DNA from 2 places in the Clavibacter sp. GW821-FHT01D01 genome. Region 2 is predicted to be linked to the other one. Evidence: riboswitches for the same ligand, from Rfam matches in the RefSeq annotation. Region 2 holds a riboswitch; the other holds the start of a gene.

Region 1 (8,739 bases), on a different contig from region 2:
GAGCAGTCGAACACGTCGATCATCTACGACATGGTCTCGGCCGACGGCCAGGCCATCAACCCGATGATCGTGAAGGTGTTCCGCGCCCTGCACCACGGCGAGAACCCCGACGTGGTCCTGCAGTCCGCCATCGCGGGCGCCGGCTCCCGGCTCGTGCCGCAGACCATGGGCAGCGTGCTCGCCGAGTGGAGCGACTCCGGCCGCGAGGTCGGCCACGCCATCGGGCACGTCGCGTTCGCGCAGGAGTTCCTGCCCGGCGTCACGGACGCCTGGCGCGTCGCGCTCCGCGCCGCCGAGGCCGACGCCGACTTCCAGGCCGAGGCCCGCGCGCTCGGCGAGGCCACGGCCGACGTGCACGCCACGCTCGCCGCCGCCCTCCCCACCGTCGAGGCCACGCCGGACGTCATCGAGGGGATCATGGTCAGCTTCCGCCGCCGCCACGCGACGGCCGAGAGCGAGGTGCCGGAGATCGCGGCCTTCCACGACGCCATCTCGAGCGTGTACGACGCCGCGGAGAAGGGCGAGTGGCCGAAGCTGCAGCGCATCCACGGCGACTACCACCTGGGCCAGGTGCTCTCGGTGCCGAACCGGGGCTGGGTCCTCCTCGACTTCGAGGGCGAGCCGCTGCGGCCGATGCACGAGCGCTCCCTGCCCGACGTCACGCTCCGCGACGTCGCCGGCATGCTCCGCTCGTTCGACTACGTCGCCGGCTCCTACGCCCTGGCCCACCCCGGCAAGTCCGCGGCCTCCTGGGCGTCCGCCGCCCGCCGTGCGTTCGTCGACGGCTACATCGCCCGCTCCGGCACCGACCTCCGCGCGAACCGCGCCCTGCTCGACGCGTTCGAGATCGACAAGGCCGTCTACGAGGCGATCTACGAGGTCCGCAACCGGCCCGGCTGGCTCTCGATCCCGCTGCAGGCCGTCGCCCGCCTCGCCACCCGCTCGAGCACGCTCGGCGCGGCGACCACGCCGGGCGCGACCGGCCCGCGCGAGGCGGGGCCGCTCGTCCCCTGACCTCGGCGGGCACCCGGAGCCGGGGACGGCTCGGTCCTCGCCGCGCTCGGGCCCGGTAGCATCGGCGCACGCTCGCGTCCGTGCCCGGCCGTGGCCGACGGAGGGGACGCGAATGCTCGGACAGGCGCTGCTCGCCCTCGTCGGCATCGCGCTGATCCTCCTCTCCTGGCCCTCCGGTGCATCCGCCGACGGGTCGGGCTGGTGGGGCGTCGTCGGCGGCGGGCTCATCGTCGTCGGCGCCGCCCTGGCTGCCGTCCGGGCCCGTCGCCCGGGCCGCGTCCGGCGAGGGTCCCGGCCGCGTCGGTAGGCTCGACGGATGACCGACCCCGCCGTCCCGGCCGTCTCCGAGTCCGCATCCGCCACCCCGCCCGTCGCCGAGCAGCGCCCCGTCGAGCGCACGTTCCACGGCGACACCTTCGTCGACCGGTACGAGTGGCTGCGCGACAAGGACGACGCCGACGTCATCGCGCACCTCGAGGCCGAGAACGCGTACACCGAGGCGGTGACCGCGCACCTGGAGCCGCTGCGCGAGGCGCTGTTCACGGAGATCAAGGACCGCACGCAGGAGACCGACCTCTCCGTCCCCGTCCGCCAGGGCGACTGGTGGTACTACGCCCGCACGGTCGAGGGGTCGCAGTACGCGATCCGCTGCCGCCGTCCCGTCCAGGGTCCGGACGACTGGACGCCGCCCGTCGTCGAGGCCGCCGCGGACGGCGTCGCGGTCGAGGGCGAGCAGGTGCTCCTCGACTCGAACGCCGAGGCGGAGGGCCACGAGTTCTTCTCGCTCGGCGCGTTCGAGGTCAGCCCCGACGGCTCGCTCCTCGCCTACTCGACCGACACCGAGGGCGACGAGCGCTTCACGCTCCGGATCCGCGACCTCGCCACGGGCCAGGACCTCGCCGACGAGATCCCCGGCACCAGCCACGGTGCCACGTTCTCCGCCCACGGCGACCACCTGTTCTACGTCACGGTCGACGACGCCTGGCGCCCCGACACCGTCTGGCGCCACCGCGTCGGCACGCCCGCCGCGCAGGACGTGAAGGTGTTCACCGAGCCCGACGAGAGCTACTTCACGGGCTTCGGCATGACCCGCAGCCGCCAGTACCTCATGATCCAGGTCGGTTCGAAGATCACGACCGAGGTGCTGCTGCTCGACGCGGGCGACCCGACGGGCACCTTCCGCCCGGTCTGGCCGCGCCGCCACGGCGTCGAGTACGACGTCGACCACGCGGTCATCGACGGCAGCGACCGGCTCCTCATCCTGCACAACGACGGCGCCACCAACTTCGAGCTGATCGACGTGCCCGCCGACGACCCGACCTCCACCACGGATCGCCAGGTCGTCATCCCGCACGACGACGACGTGCGCCTCGAGGACGCCAGCGCGTTCGCCGACCACGTCGTCGTGTCGTACCGCCGCGAGGGCCTCACGCGCGTCGGCGTGATCCCGTTCGACCGGGTCCTCGACGGCGAGCAGCTGCACGAGATCGCCTTCGACGAGCCGATCTACACGGTCGGCACCGCGGGCAACCCCGAGTTCGCGCAGCCCACCGTGCGCCTCGGGTACACGAGCCTCGCGACGCCCGCCACCACCTACGACTACGTGCTGGCCACCCGCGAGCTGCGCCTCCTCAAGCAGCAGCCGGTGCGCGGCGGCTACGACCCGGACGACTACGTGCAGACCCGCGAGTGGGCGACCGCGGAGGACGGCACCGAGATCCCGCTGTCGGTCGTCTACAAGCGCGGCCTCGTGCACCCGGGCGCGCCCGCACCGCTCCTGCTGTACGGCTACGGCTCGTACGAGGCGAGCATCGACCCGTCGTTCTCCATCGCGCGGCTGTCGCTGCTCGACCGGGGCATGGCGTTCGTCATCGCGCACGTGCGCGGCGGCGGCGAGATGGGCCGTCGCTGGTACGACGAGGGCAAGACGCTCACGAAGCGCAACACCTTCACCGACTTCGTCGCGGCGGCCGACCACCTCATCGCGCGCGGGTGGACGAGCCCCGACCGCCTCGTGGCCGAGGGCCGGAGCGCCGGCGGCCTGCTCATGGGCGCGGTCGCGAACATCGCGCCCGACCGGTTCGCCGGGATCCTCGCGGGCGTGCCGTTCGTCGACGCCTTGACGAGCATCCTCGACCCGTCGCTGCCCCTCACCGTCATCGAGTGGGACGAGTGGGGCGACCCGCTGCACGACCCCGAGGTGTACGCGTACATGAAGTCGTACACGCCGTACGAGAACGTGCGCGAGGGCGTCGAGTACCCGCGGATCCTCGCGGTCACGAGCCTCAACGACACGCGCGTCCTCTACGTCGAGCCCGCGAAGTGGACGGCCCGCCTCCGCGAGGTCGGCGCGCCGGTGCTGCTGCGCACCGAGATGCAGGCCGGCCACGGCGGCAAGTCGGGCCGCTACGACGCGTGGCGCGAGCGCGCCTCGGACTACGCGTGGGTGCTCGACGTGGCGGGGCTCGGGTAGCGGCGGCTCGTCCGTCACCCGCGGCGGGCCGTCCGCCCTCCGGCTGCCATCCCCGACGCGCCCAGGCAGAGCAGGAGCGCTCCGACGAGGATCGCGTTCCCGTAGGCCGCCTGCCGGGCGTCCCGCACGACGCTCAGGAGCCACCCCGTGGCGACGGTGCCGAGGAGGGATGTGAGCGCCACGGCCGCCTCGAAGGCGCGCACCTGCGAGTAGGCGACGTAGACGGCCCCATCGATCCGAGACCCGCGAGTAATGCCGCGCGCGGCGTGGCGACGGCCGCCAGGCGCGGAGCGAGGACCGATCCGGCGAGTCCGCCGAGGCTGAACGTGCCGCTGACGACGCCGTACTGCGCGGGCGTGAGCCCCAGGTGTCCGAGGGTGAACAGGGCGAGCACCGAGTTGTTGGTCCCGAGCGAGAGGCCGTAGACCGACACCCCGACGATGACCAGGCGGATCGACGGGGTCCGCCAGGCCACGAAGAGACCGGCGTCGAACTCCGGCCAGTAGCGACGTGCCGCGTCCGCATCCGGCCGTGCCGACCGCGCACCCTCCACCCTGCTCACGCACACCGCGGACAGCGCGAACGTGAGGGCGTTCACCGCCAGTGCGGGGAGAGGCCCCAGCACCGCGTAGAGCGCGGGCCCCCGCCGACGTGGCGATGACGGCGATGCCGACGGCGGCGAACATCATCTTCCCGGCGGCGTCCGCACGTCGATCCTCGGGGAGGAGCGCCTGGAGCGCCGCGGCTCGTGCGGGCAGGAAGAACTGCGACGCCGCGCCGATCAACGTGAGGGTCACCAGCAGCGCCACGATGACGAGGGCGTCGCCGCCCCTCGCCGCGATCGCGAGCATCGGGAGGAGCAGAGCGAAGCGGATCAGGTCGGCGGAGACCATCGCCCTGCCTGCTCGCCAGCGATCGACGAGCACCCCCACCAGCGGCGCGACGACGAGGCGCGGCAGCGTGCTGGTCACGACAACCGCCGAGACCAGGGCAGGCAGCTCCGGCTCGCCTGCCGCGAGGTCGGTGATGAGCCAGACGGTGACGGTGGAGGCGAGCAGGTACTCACCGAAGGACGACGTCGCCTGGGCAGCCCAGAACCAGGCGAAGTCCCGGTTGATCAGCACCCGCGCGCCCCATCGATCCATGCGTGGGACGCCCCCGCCGCGTGCGCCACGATCAGCGCGCGAGCAGTTCGCGGACGACGGGGTCGATGAGCGGCTCGCGATACAGGGCGACCATCGGCACCCATCCGCTGAGGTAGCACACGAAGTTCAACCGCCCGAAGGCCACGACGTCCTCAGTCGAGAGGGGCTCGCCCGCGATGAGCCGCTCCACCGACCCATCCGCGCCCGCGCCCGCGCCCTGCAACATCAGCATCGCCGCGCCCGATGCGTGGTCGGCTGGCAGGTCGTCCCACTCCCGCAATGGCTGGCCGCGGCGGAGCGCGGGGATCATGTGGCTGTCGTCCATCACGGCCCCGTCCGTCGTGCGGTGTCGGCGAGCGACGCGATCGCCGCCGTCGATCACAGGCGAGCCGCCTCTCGCACCCCTAGGGTGGATCCCTGACACGGGGTGCCCACGAGGGCTGAGATGAGACCCGTCGCACCTGATCCGGTTCGCACCGGCGGAGGGATGTCATCATGAGCGCTGCGCGCCCGTCCACCCACGAGACCACGGGAGCGGGGACCGCCTCGGCGGACCTCCTCCGCCTGCTGCGGGAGCGCACGCCGCTCGTGCAGTGCATCACGAACGCCGTCGTCACCGGCTTCACCGCCAACGTCCTGCTCGCGCTCGGTGCCGCGCCCGCGATGACCGACGTGCCCACCGAGGCGGGGCCGTTCGCCCGGATCGCGTCGGGGGTGCTCGTGAACCTCGGCACGCCGCACGCCGAGCAGCGGGAGGCCGCGGTCGAGGCCGCGCACGCCGCCCGCGAGGCGGGCACACCATGGGTGCTGGATCCCGTCGCCGTCGGCGCCCTGCCGGTGCGCACCCGGCTCGCGCACGAGCTCGTGGCCCTGTCGCCGACGATCGTGCGCGGCAACGCGTCCGAGATCCTCGCGCTCGCGACCGGCGGAGCGGGCGGCCGGGGCGTCGACGCGACCGACGCGGTGGAGGCCGCACTCGACGCGGCCCTGCTCCTCGCCCGCACCTACGGCACCGTCGTCGCGGTCTCGGGGCCCGTCGACCACATCACCGACGGACACCGCGTCGTGCGCGTGCACACGGGCGACGCGCTCCTCACGAAGGTGACCGGCGGGGGCTGCGCCCTCGGCGCCGTGATGGCCGCGTTCGCGTCGCTGGACCCGGATCCGCTGCGGGCAGCCGTCGCCGCGACGAGCGCGTACACGATCTCCGCGGAGGTCGCCGCCGAGGGCGCCCGCGGGCCCGGCTCCTTCGCGGTCGCGCTGCTCGACGCCCTCGACGCCGTGACCCCCGAGCTCGTCGCGCAGCGCGAGCGCCTGTCGTGAGCGGCCTCGACCTCTCCGTCTACCTCGTCACCGATCCGACGCTCTGCGGCGCGCGCGGCGTCCCCGCGGTCGTCGCGGCGGCCGTCGCGGGCGGGGCGACGGCCGTGCAGATCCGCGACAAGCACGCGAGCGCGGCCGACCTGCTGGCGACCGTGCTCGCGGCGGCCTCCGTCATCGACGCGCACGCCGCCGGGCACCCGACCGCGCCGCGGCCCGCGCTCCTCGTCGACGACCGCGTCGACGTGGTCCTCGCGGCGCTCGCCCGGGGCGCGCGGGTGGACGGGGTCCACGTCGGGCAGTCGGACGTGCCGGCCGACCTCGTGCGGCGGATGCTCGACGCCGCGAGCCCCGACCGGCGCCTCGTGCTCGGCCTCACGGCGAACGCCCCCGAGCACGTGGAGGCGGTCCGCGCCCTGCCAGACGGCACGGTCGACTACCTCGGCGTCGGCGTGATCCGGCCCACCAGCACCAAGCCCGACCACCCGGCGGCGCTCGGGCACGACGGGTTCGGCATCATCGCGGGCCTCTCCCCCGTGCCGTGCGTCGCGATCGGCGGGGTCGACGTGGACGACGTGGACGCGGTGGCGGCCGCGGGAGGGGCGGGCACCGCCGTGGTGTCCGCGGTGTGCGCGGCCGAGGATCCCGCGGCGGCCACCCGCGAGCTCGCGGACGCGTGGGCTCGGGTGCGGGCGGCGGCAGCGGGCGACGGGTCCGCGTCCGCCGAACCCGCCCCCACCGGCGACGACTCCGCCGTCGACGAGTTGGCCGCTGCCGACCACGACCACGACCACGACCACGCCGCAGCCGCCGGCCCGGCCCGCGGCAGCCGCGCCGTCCCGCGCGTCCTCAGCATCGCGGGCACGGATCCGACGGGCGGCGCAGGCGTGCAGGCCGACCTCAAGTCCATCGCGGCGAACGGCGGCTACGGGATGGCCGTCGTCACGACGCTCGTGGCGCAGAACACGCGGGGCGTGCGGGAGATCCACGTGCCGCCGGTCGCGTTCCTGCGGGCGCAGCTCGACGCGGTGTCCGACGACGTGGTGATCGACGCCGTGAAGGTCGGCATGCTCGGATCCGCCGCCGTGGTGGACGAGGTGGCGGACTGGCTGCGCGCGGTGCGCCCGCCGGTCGTGGTGCTCGACCCGGTGATGGTCGCCCAGTCGGGCGACGCCCTCCTCGACGCCGACGCCACCGAGGCGCTGCGGCGCCTCCTCCCGCTCGCCGACGTCGTGACGCCCAACCTGCCGGAGCTCGCCGCGCTCCTCGGCGAGCCCGAGGCCGACGGCTGGGACGCCGCGCTCGCGCAGGGCCGCGCCCTCGCCGCGCGGCACGGCGTGCGCGTGATCGTCAAGGGCGGGCACCTCCGCGTGGACGACTGCCCGGACGCGCTCGTCGTTCCCGCCGGGGACGGCGCGGACGGCTCTGACGCCGCGGACTCCGCCGTCCGCGTCGTCCCCGGCCCGCGCATCGCCACGACGAGCACGCACGGCACCGGCTGCTCCCTCTCGAGCGCGCTCGCGACCCTGCAGCCGCGGCGCGGCGACTGGCTCGCGGCGCTCACGGAGGCGAAGGGCTGGCTCACGGGATCCCTGGCGCGCGCCGAGGACCTCGACGTCGGCGAGGGGGCCGGCCCGCTCGACCACCTGCGCGCGCTGTGGGATGCCGCGGGCACGCACCTGCCGCCCGTCTCGGAGGAGATGTGGTCCGGATCGGCGGACCTCCGCCGCGAGATCGACGGCCTGCCCTTCGTCCGCCGCCTCGGCGACGGCAGCCTGCCGGAGGCGTGGTTCTCGCACTACCTCGCGCAGGACGCGATCTACCTCCGCGCCTACTCCCGCGTGCTCGCCCGGGCCAGCCAGCTCGCGCCGACGCCCGACGCGCAGGTCGCGTGGGCGCGGTCCGCGGCCGACGCGATCGCCGCCGAGTCGACGCTGCACGAGGAGTGGCTGTCCCGGCACCCCGCGCCCGCGGTCGCCGGCCCGGTGACGCGCGCCTACGTCGACCACCTGCTCGCGCACGCCGCCGGCAGCGACTACGCCGTGCTCGTCGCGGCGCTCCTGCCCTGCTTCACGATCTACGCCGACGTGGGCGTCCGGCTCCACGCGGCGGGATCCGCCGCGGCGGCGGCCGGGTCCGCGCACCCGTACGCGGCGTGGCTCGAGACGTACGCGGATCCCGCCTTCACGGCCGCGACCCGGCGCGCGTGCGAGCTGGTGGACGAGGCGGCGGTCCTCGCGGGCCCCGTCCGCCGGTCCGCGATGGTCGAGGCGTCCCGCCTCTCGGCGGCGTACGAGCGCGACTTCTTCCGCGCCCCGGAGGCGCTCGGCTGATCCGGCACCGGCCGGGTCGCGCCCGGCGCGCGTCCGGCGTCGCGAGGATGCGGCGGCGCGTGCGTCCGCGGGGCTCAGCCCACGGAGGCGAGCCGCTGCAGCAGCAGGTCGAGGGTGGAGTCGAGGCTGCTCGCGCCCCAGACCGCGACCACGACGGTGAGGGCGACCATCGTGCCCGCGGGCGCGCGGTGCCGGATGCGGTCGACGAGGAGCAGGACGACCGTGCCGATCGCGACGACGATCCCCGCGACGGAGGCGAAGGCCATGCGCACGTAGTCCGCCGCGTCGGGCGCCGACCAGCTGTTCGCCGCCAGGCTGAGGGCGAGCGGCACGAGCACCAGGCCCACGAGCAGGACCAGCGGCGCGGGCAGGAGGCGGGGACGCGGCGGGGCCGGATCCACGGCGACGGGGGTGGGGACGGACATGGTGACGAGCCTAGGGTCGCGGCGAGTCC
Region 2 (8,739 bases):
CGCCGGCCGCCGCTCCCCCGCGTCAGGCGGCAACGAAGTCCCAGGTGCCTGCGGCGACCGCCGCGGACACCGCGACGGCGGCCACGAGCACCGCGATCGCCAGCACCAGCGCCTCGCGACGGCCCACCGCGCTCGGCCGTGCCCACGTGCGCGCACCGGTGCCGCCGAAGCCGCGTGCCTCCATGGCGGTCGCGAGCTTGCTGCCCCGCCGGATCGAGAGCACCAGGAGCGCGAACGCCTGCCCGGCGAAGCGGCGGATGCGGCCGCGGTCGGCGACGCCGCGCGCCCGGCGCGCCAGCTCGAGCGACCGCCAGTCGTCCAGCAGGAGGCCCACGAGCCGGACGCCGGCCAGTGCGCCGAGGACGAACCGGGACGGGAGTCGCCACACCTGGGCGAGGCCGTCCGCGAGGTCGGTGGGGTCGACGTTGGAGAACAGGATTAGCGAGGCCACGCCGATGGCCAGGACCCGCAGCGTGGTGGCGACGGCGAGCAGCACCGAGCCCTCGCTGACGACCACCAGGAGGAACTGCGCGTACACGTCCCCCGACGTGCGGCCGTAGAGCAGGATCGTGAGCCCCGCGCCGGGCGCGGCGATCCACACGGGGATGCCCCGCAGGAGGAAGGCGCGGGCGGAGACGCCGGCCAGGGGCAGGAGCAGGAGCTCCAGCAGCAGGGCCGCCCCGGCCGAGACGACGTCGAGGCTGAGCACCAGCGCGAGGGTGAGCACGAGCGCGGCCGCGAGCCGCGCGACCGGGTTCACGGCCGCGAGGCCGGTCGCGCGGGCGGCGGGCAGCGCCACGGGCAGCCCGCTCACCGGACGACCTCGAGGCGCGCGGGAGAGCCGGCGAGGGGGTCGAGCCGCAGGACGTCGTCCGCCAGGGCGTCGACGAGGTCGACGTCGTGCGTGACGGCCAGGACGCCGACGCCGTCGCGGTCCACGAGCTCCGCGAGGAGCGCGACGAGCTCCGCCCAGGTGCGCGCGTCCTGGCCGAAGGTCGGCTCGTCGAGGACGAGGAGGCGCGGGGCGGTGGCGAGGGCGGTCGCGACGGAGAGGCGGCGCTTCTCCCCACCGGACAGCGTGAAGGGATTGGCCCGTGCGAGGCCGTCGAGGCGCAGGCGGACGAGCAGCTCGTCGACGCGGCGGGTCGCCTCCGCGGGATCCATGCCCACGGCGCGCGGCCCCACCTCGAGCTCGGCGCGCACCGTGGGGGCGAGGAACTGGTGCTCGGGATCCTGGAACACGGTGCCCACGCGGGCCGCGAGCTCGCGGGAGCGCCAGGCGGCGGGGTCGGGGGCGAGCCCGGCCGCGAGGTCCGCCTCGGCGACGACCCGGCCCGCGACCGGGGGCAGCAGTCCCCCGAGCGTCAGCGCGAGGGTGCTCTTCCCGCCGCCGTTGGGCCCGGTGAGGGCGGTGACCCTCCCCGATCCGAGCCCGAGGCCGATGCCGTCGGCCACGCGCGTTCCGCGGGCGCCGCCGCGGCCGACGACGAGGTCGTCGGCCCGCACGAGCGGTACCGTCGCCGCCCGCCGGCGGGCGGGTGCGGACGGCTCCCGCCCGGGGACCCAGACGCCGGCCGACGCGAGCGCGGCGCCCTGCTCGCGGAGGACGTCGTCGGGGGCCCCGTCGGCGAGGATCCCCCCGTCGGCCGCGAGGACGACCACGCGGTCGACGAGGTCCTGCCACACCGCGACGCGGTGCTCGATGACGACGAGCGTGGCACCCGTCGTGCCGACGACCGCCTCGACGGCACGACGGACCTCGCCGACGCCCTCGGGATCGAGGTTCGCGGTCGGCTCGTCCAGGAGGAGGAGCCCCGGGCGCATGGCGAGCACGCCGGCGAGGGCGAGCCGCTGCTTCTGGCCGCCGGAGAGGGCGGTGGTGGAGCGGTCGAGGGCGACGTCGAGCCCCACCGCGTCGAGGGCCGCGCGCACGCGGGGCCAGATCTCCTCGCGCGGGACGCCGAGGTTCTCGCAGCCGAACGCCACGTCGTCGCCGACCCGGGAGAGGATCACCTGCGCGTCCGGGTCCTGCAGCACGAGACCGGCGCGGCCTCGCAGCTCCGCCGGATCCTGGCCGTCGACGCGGAGCGACCCGCGGGCCTCGCCCTCGTCGTCGCCGCCGAGCACGCCCGCCAGCGCGTGCAGGAGGGTCGTCTTCCCGGCGCCGGACGCGCCGAGCAGGAGGACCCGCTCACCCGGCTCGATCACGAGGTCGACGTCGCGGACCGCCCACGCGCTGCGGCCCGCGTGCCGCCAGCCCCAGCCCTCCGCGCGGACGGACGCGCCGCCCGTCGGACCCGCGGGCACCGCGTCCGCCCGGGCGACAAGGGATGCCGAGGGTCCCCGGACCGGCCGCCGCACGGTCAGACGCGGGCCGCGGTGTCGCGGCCCGAGGCGAAGCGCGAGAGCGCGCCCGTGCGCGCGAGCGCGCGGGCGACCAGCCACGAGAGGAGACCCGCGACGACCGCGCCGGAGACCAGCGCCGCGACCGTGTAGACCGTGGCGAACACGGCCGACGAGCCCGGGTAGTAGGTGATGAGGTCGGTGATCGCCATGGCCAGCCCCGCGCCCATGCCGGCGAGGACGGCCACGTAGGCGCGCCAGTTCGCGTACAGGAAGACGAGGAGGACGAGCTCGGCGCCGAGGCCCTGGGTGAGGCCGGACAGCAGGGTGCCGACGCCCCACACGTTGCCGACCAGCATGGAGACGAACGCCGCGAGCAGCTCGCCGTAGAGGGCGGCGCCGGGCTTCCGGATCACGATGCCCGTGAGGACCCCGGCGAACAGCCAGCCGCCTCCCGCGAGCGCCTGCAGGCCCGGGAGGAGGGGCTCGAAGAAGCCGCCGATCGGCACGGAGGCCGTGTTCCAGAGGACGAAGACGAGCCCGGAGGCCACGCCGAGGACGCTGGCCACGACGATGTCGATGACGCGCCATCGGGAGCGGAGGCCCGAGCGGGGAGCGCGGGTCCCGTCGGCCGGGGAGGCGGAGGCGGGTGCGGTGGTCGGGGATGATGCGGTCACTGTCGTGCCCTTCTAGGTGGAGGGAGAGGGCACGGGTAGAGAAAGGAAACCTCCCTGCGCTGGCATGATCCAGATCAGGTTCGACGGTCGAAGATTGGGGATCTTCCTCTCAGCCCGGCTCACCGGACTCCCGTGTTCCCGCCGAGCATAGCGCCCGCGCGACCCGTCGCGGGGGCACCGTCCGCCGGGCGCGGACCGGGCCGCGCGGGGCTGGACGCACGGGAGCGCGGGCGCCCGAGGGCACCCGCGCTCCGCGGTGGTCGTGCGGTCGGCTACTTCAGCGTCTTGATGAGCTTGACCAGGACCTTGCCGGAGATCCAGATGACGGGGGTGGCCACGGCGAGCAGCGCGATGACGTTCGGCTGGAAGCGGACCTCGCCGTCGGTGGCGATGTAGGCGCCGATCGGCCAGGTGGCGCCGCCGCCACCGCCGCCGCCGGCGACGTTGCCGTCGGAGTCGGGGAGGTCGCTGCCCCCGCCGAAGCCGTACCAGGCGAAGGCCACGGGCACGATGGTCGAGCCGTCGATGTCGAGGGGGTCGCCGTAGACCGTCCCCACTCCGGCGTTCTTCACGTTCTCTGCGAGCTGTGCGACGAGGTTGGTCATGCGTCCCACCGTACCCCGCGGGACGCGCGGGATGCGGGTCGATCCGGGTCCTCACGGTACCCTCGCCCCTGGTGCGTCGCTGCGTCGCATCCGGCCCTCCCCGCCGCTGCGGCCGATGCGGATCCACCGCCTGCCCCGCCCCCGACGGATCGCGCCCCCGCGCGCCGTCGGCGGACGAGTCGACCCAACTGGAGGACCACTTGCACACCTGGCCCGGAAACCCCTATCCGCTCGGCGCGACCTTCGACGGGAGCGGCACCAACTTCGCGCTCTTCAGCGAGGTCGCCGAGGCGGTGCAGCTGTGCCTCGTCGACGAGGACGGCACCGAGACCCGCGTGGACGTCACCGAGGTCGACGCGCACGTCTGGCACTGCTACCTCCCGCACGTACAGCCGGGACAGCGCTACGGCTACCGCGTCACCGCGCCGTACGAGCCGGAGGCCGGCCACCGGTCGAACCCGGCGAAGCTCCTCCTCGACCCGTACGCGAAGGCCACCTGCGGCGAGTTCGACTGGCACCCGTCGCTGTTCGCCTACGAGTTCGGCGACCCGGACAGCCGCAACGACGAGGACTCGGGCCCGCACATGATGCTCGGCGTCGTGGTCAACCCGTTCTTCGACTGGGACGGCGACCGCCTGCCCCGCACGCCCTACAGCGAGTCCGTCGTCTACGAGGCGCACGTCAAGGGCCTCACGCAGCTGAACCCGCGGGTGCCCGAGGAGCTGCGCGGCACCTACGCCGGCATCGCGCACCCCGCCGTCATCGACCACCTGCAGCACCTCGGCATCACCGCGATCGAGCTGATGCCCGTGCACCAGTTCGTGCAGGACAACACCCTGCTCGAGAAGGGGCTCCGGAACTACTGGGGCTACAACACCATCGGGTTCTTCGCCCCGCACAACGCCTACTCGTCCACCGGCGAGCTCGGGCAGCAGGTGCAGGAGTTCAAGTCCATGGTGCGCGCGCTGCACGCGGCGGGGATCGAGGTCATCCTCGACGTCGTCTACAACCACACGGCCGAGGGCAACCACCTCGGGCCCACCCTCTCCTTCAAGGGCATCGACAACCAGGCCTACTACCGGCTCATGGAGGACGACCCGACCTACTACATGGACTACACGGGCACCGGCAACTCCCTGAACGTCCGGCACCCGCACTCGCTGCAGCTGATCATGGACTCGCTGCGCTACTGGGTCACCGAGATGCACGTCGACGGCTTCCGCTTCGACCTGGCCTCGGCCCTCGCCCGCGAGTTCTACGACGTCGACAAGCTCGCCACCTTCTTCGAGCTCGTGCAGCAGGACCCGGTGGTGTCGCAGGTCAAGCTCATCGCCGAGCCCTGGGACGTGGGCCCCGGCGGATACCAGGTGGGCAACTTCCCGCCGCAGTGGACCGAGTGGAACGGCAAGTACCGCGACACCGTGCGCGACTTCTGGCGCGGCGAGGCCTCCTCGCTCGGGGAGTTCGCCGCCCGCATCACGGGATCCGCCGACCTGTACGAGCACTCGGGCCGCCGACCGGTCGCGTCCATCAACTTCATCACCGCGCACGACGGCTTCACGATCGCCGACCTCGTCAGCTACGACGAGAAGCACAACGAGGCCAACGGCGAGGGCAACGCCGACGGCGAGAGCCACAACCGCTCCTGGAACATGGGCGTCGAGGGGCCGACGGACGACCCGGCCGTCCTCACGCTGCGGGGCCGACAGCAGCGCAACATGCTCGCGACGATGATCCTGTCGCAGGGCGTGCCGATGATCCTGCACGGCGACGAGCTCGGCCGCACCCAGCAGGGCAACAACAACACGTACGCGCAGGACAACGAGATCAGCTGGGTGCACTGGGACCAGGCCGACCAGCCGCTCGCGGAGTTCACGGCGTCGGTCGTGCGGCTCCGCAAGGAGCACCCGACCTTCCGCCGCGGGCGCTTCTTCGACGGGCGTCCCGTGCGTCGCGGCGAGGGCGAGCCGCTGCCCGACATCGTGTGGCTCGACGCCGACGCGACGCCCATGTCGGACGACGACTGGGAGTCCGGCCTCCGCGCCATCGGGATGTTCCTCAACGGCAACGGGATCCGCGGGCGCGACCGCCGCGGCGAGGACATCTACGACACGCACTTCCTGCTCTACTTCAACGCCCACGACGCCCCCGTCGCGTTCACGCTCCCGTCGGACGAGTACGCGGACGCCTGGGAGACCGTGATCGACACCGCGGGCGTCGGAGCCGACTCGACGGCCCTCCGCGCGAGTAGCGTCGTCGATGTGCAGGCCAAGGCCCTCGTGGTGCTCCGTGCCTACACGGAGCCCGAGGTGGAGCCCGACCACTCGGTCGCGGCGAGCCTCGCCGTCCTCACCCACGCGCAGGCCGACCGGCCCGCCGCAGAACCAAGGAGCGACATCAGTTGAGAACCCCCATCTCCACCTACCGGTTCCAGGTGCGGGAGTCCTTCGACCTCGCCGCGGTCGCCGACCAGCTGCAGTACGTGAAGGACCTCGGGGCGGACTGGGTGTACCTCAGCCCCATCCTCACGGCGGAGCCCGGATCCGACCACGGCTACGACGTCGTCGACCACTCGCAGGTCGACCCGGCGCGCGGCGGCGCGGCGGGCATGGCGGCCGTGGCGGCCCGCGCGCACGAGCTCGGCCTCGGCGTGCTCGTCGACATCGTCCCGAACCACGTCGGCGTCGCCACCCCCGTCGAGAGCCTCTGGTGGTGGGACCTGCTCACGCACGGCACCGCGAGCCGCTACGCGGACGCGTTCGACGTGGACTGGGACTTCGGCGGCGGCAAGGTCCGCATCCCCGTCCTCGGGGACGGCGACGACGAGCTCGACCGCCTCACGCTCGTCCGCGGCGACGACGGCACCGTGGAGCTGCGCTACTACGACACCCGCTACCCCGTGGCCCCCGGCACCGCCGAGGACGACGCGGACGCGCGGACCGTGCACGCGCGCCAGTCCTACGAGCTGGTCAACTGGCGCCGCGCGGACGCCGAGCTCAACTACCGCCGCTTCTTCGCGGTCAACACGCTCGCCGGGATCCGCGTCGAGCTGCCGCACGTGTTCGAGGAGTCGCACGCGGAGATCTCCCGCTGGTTCCGGGAGGGGCTCGCCGACGGCCTGCGCGTCGACCACCCGGACGGCCTGCTCGACCCCAAGGCGTACCTGGACGACCTCGCGCGCATCACCGACGGCGCCTACGTGCTCGTCGAGAAGATCCTCGAGCCCGGCGAGGCGCTCCCCACCGACTGGGCGACCGCCGGCACGACGGGCTACGACGCGCTGGCCGAGATCGACCGCGTGCTCGTCGACCCCGACGGCCAGGTCGAGCTCGACCACCTCGACGCGTCGCTCCGCGGCCTCCCCCAGGGCGAGGTCGTCAGCTGGGCCGACATGATCCGCGGGACCAAGCGCGGCATCGCCGACGGGATCCTCCGGAGCGAGGTGCTCCGCCTCGAGCGCCTCGTGGAGGACGCCCCCGCCGACGCCGCCGACGCGCTCGCGGAGCTGCTCGCCACCTTCCCCGTCTACCGCAGCTACCTCCCCGGCGGCCTCGCGCACCTGGAGCAGGCGGCCGACGCCGCCCGCGCCAGTCGACCCGACCTCGCCGGCACCATCGACGCGCTCATGCCGCAGCTCTCGGACCCCGCCACGGCCGTCGCCCAGCGCTTCCAGCAGACGAGTGGCATGGTCATGGCGAAGGGCGTCGAGGACACCGCGTTCTACCGCTACTCCCGCCTCGTGTCCCTCAACGAGGTCGGCGCCGACCCGTCGATCTTCGCGATCGGCGTCGACGACTTCCACGCCCGCCAGCAGGAGCGGCACCGCATCGCGCCGCACGCCATGACCACGCTGTCCACGCACGACACGAAGCGCGGCGAGGACGTCCGTGCCCGCATCGACGTGCTGTCCGAGGCGCCCGAGGCCTGGCGCGAGGCCCTCGAGCAGCTCCGCGAGGTCGCGCCGACCGGTGACGGGCCGTTCGAGAACCTGCTGTGGCAGACCCTCGTCGGCACCTGGCCCGCCTCCCGCGAGCGCCTGCACGCGTACGCCGAGAAGGCGTCCCGCGAGGCGGGCGACTCCACCATGTGGACCGCGCCGGACGAGGCCTTCGAGGAGCGCATGCACGCGCTCGTCGACTCGGCCTTCGACGACCCGCGCGCCCGCAGCATCGTGGCCGGCCTCTACGACCGGCTGTCCGGCCCCGGCTGGTCGAACGCGCTGGCGGCGAAGGCGATCCAGCTGACGGCCCCGGGCATGCCCGACGTGTACCAGGGCAGCGAGCTGTGGGAGACGAGCCTCGTGGACCCGGACAACCGCCGCGAGGTCGACTTCGGCATGCGCCGCGCCGCCCTCGACGCGGTCCTCGCGGGCGCCGAGCCCGCGATCGACGAGACGGGGGCCGCCAAGCTCCTCGTCACGGCCCGCGCGCTGCGCCTCCGACGCAACCACCCGGAGCTCTTCTCGGGCTACGAGCCCCTGCACGCGACGGGCGACGCCGCGGCCCACGTCATCGCGTTCGACCGCGGCGGCGCGATCACCGTCGCGACCCGCCTCCCCGTGGGACTCGAGACCGGCGGCGGGTGGGGCGCGACCGCGCTCGCGCTGCCGGAGGGCGACCTCGTCGACCACGTCAGCGGACGCCGCCTGCAGGGCGGTCGCGTCTCCGTCGCGGCGCTCCTCGCCGACTACCCCGTCGCGATCCTCGCGCCCGCCTCCACCGCCGCCGACCTCACCTCCGGGAGCTGAGCATGACCGACGACCGCTTCGACATCTGGGCCCCGAAGGCCCGCACCCTCGCCCTGTCCGTGGGCGACGAGCGCCTGCCGCTCTCCCCCGTGGGCGACGGGTGGTGGACCCTCGACGCCGAGCGCGCCGAGGCCCTGCCCTCCGGCGACCTCGACTACGGCTACCTCGTGGACGACGCCGACACCGCCGTGCCGGACCCCCGCTCGCGACGCCAGCCGGACGGCGTCCACGGACGCTCGCGCACCTACGACCCCTCGACCTTCGCGTGGACGGACCAGGCGTGGACCGGCCGCCGCCTCGCCGGGGCCGTCATCTACGAGATGCACATCGGGACGTTCACGCCCGAGGGCACGCTCGACTCCGCCAT

What was found. A riboswitch is a leader RNA that binds a small molecule or an ion and turns the genes downstream of it on or off. The one in region 2 is predicted to bind thiamine pyrophosphate.
Region 1: it holds a riboswitch for thiamine pyrophosphate, as region 2 does, so the genes downstream of both, thiM (hydroxyethylthiazole kinase) here and AC07VC_RS12145 (ECF transporter S component) in region 2, are expected to answer to the same signal.

What each region holds. Positions count from the first base shown of each region.
Region 1 is NZ_JBWKXC010000004.1:48,516-57,254, forward strand. It holds gene AC07VC_RS07315 (maltokinase N-terminal cap-like domain-containing protein) at 1-1,014, shown strand, start outside; gene AC07VC_RS07320 (hypothetical protein) at 1,127-1,321, shown strand; gene AC07VC_RS07325 (S9 family peptidase) at 1,331-3,487, shown strand; gene AC07VC_RS07330 (MFS transporter) at 3,502-4,611, opposite strand; gene AC07VC_RS07335 (hypothetical protein) at 4,664-5,014, opposite strand; TPP riboswitch at 5,046-5,137, shown strand; gene thiM (hydroxyethylthiazole kinase) at 5,128-5,955, shown strand; gene AC07VC_RS07345 (bifunctional hydroxymethylpyrimidine kinase/phosphomethylpyrimidine kinase) at 5,952-8,285, shown strand; gene AC07VC_RS07350 (hypothetical protein) at 8,360-8,710, opposite strand.
Region 2 is NZ_JBWKXC010000008.1:171,242-179,980, reverse strand. It holds gene AC07VC_RS12160 (nucleoside/nucleotide kinase family protein) at 1-33, opposite strand, end outside; gene AC07VC_RS12155 (energy-coupling factor transporter transmembrane component T family protein) at 23-814, opposite strand; gene AC07VC_RS12150 (ABC transporter ATP-binding protein) at 811-2,361, opposite strand; gene AC07VC_RS12145 (ECF transporter S component) at 2,364-3,020, opposite strand; TPP riboswitch at 3,054-3,164, opposite strand; gene AC07VC_RS12140 (hypothetical protein) at 3,293-3,625, opposite strand; gene glgX (glycogen debranching protein GlgX) at 3,826-6,030, shown strand; gene treY (malto-oligosyltrehalose synthase) at 6,027-8,372, shown strand; gene treZ (malto-oligosyltrehalose trehalohydrolase) at 8,375-8,739, shown strand, end outside.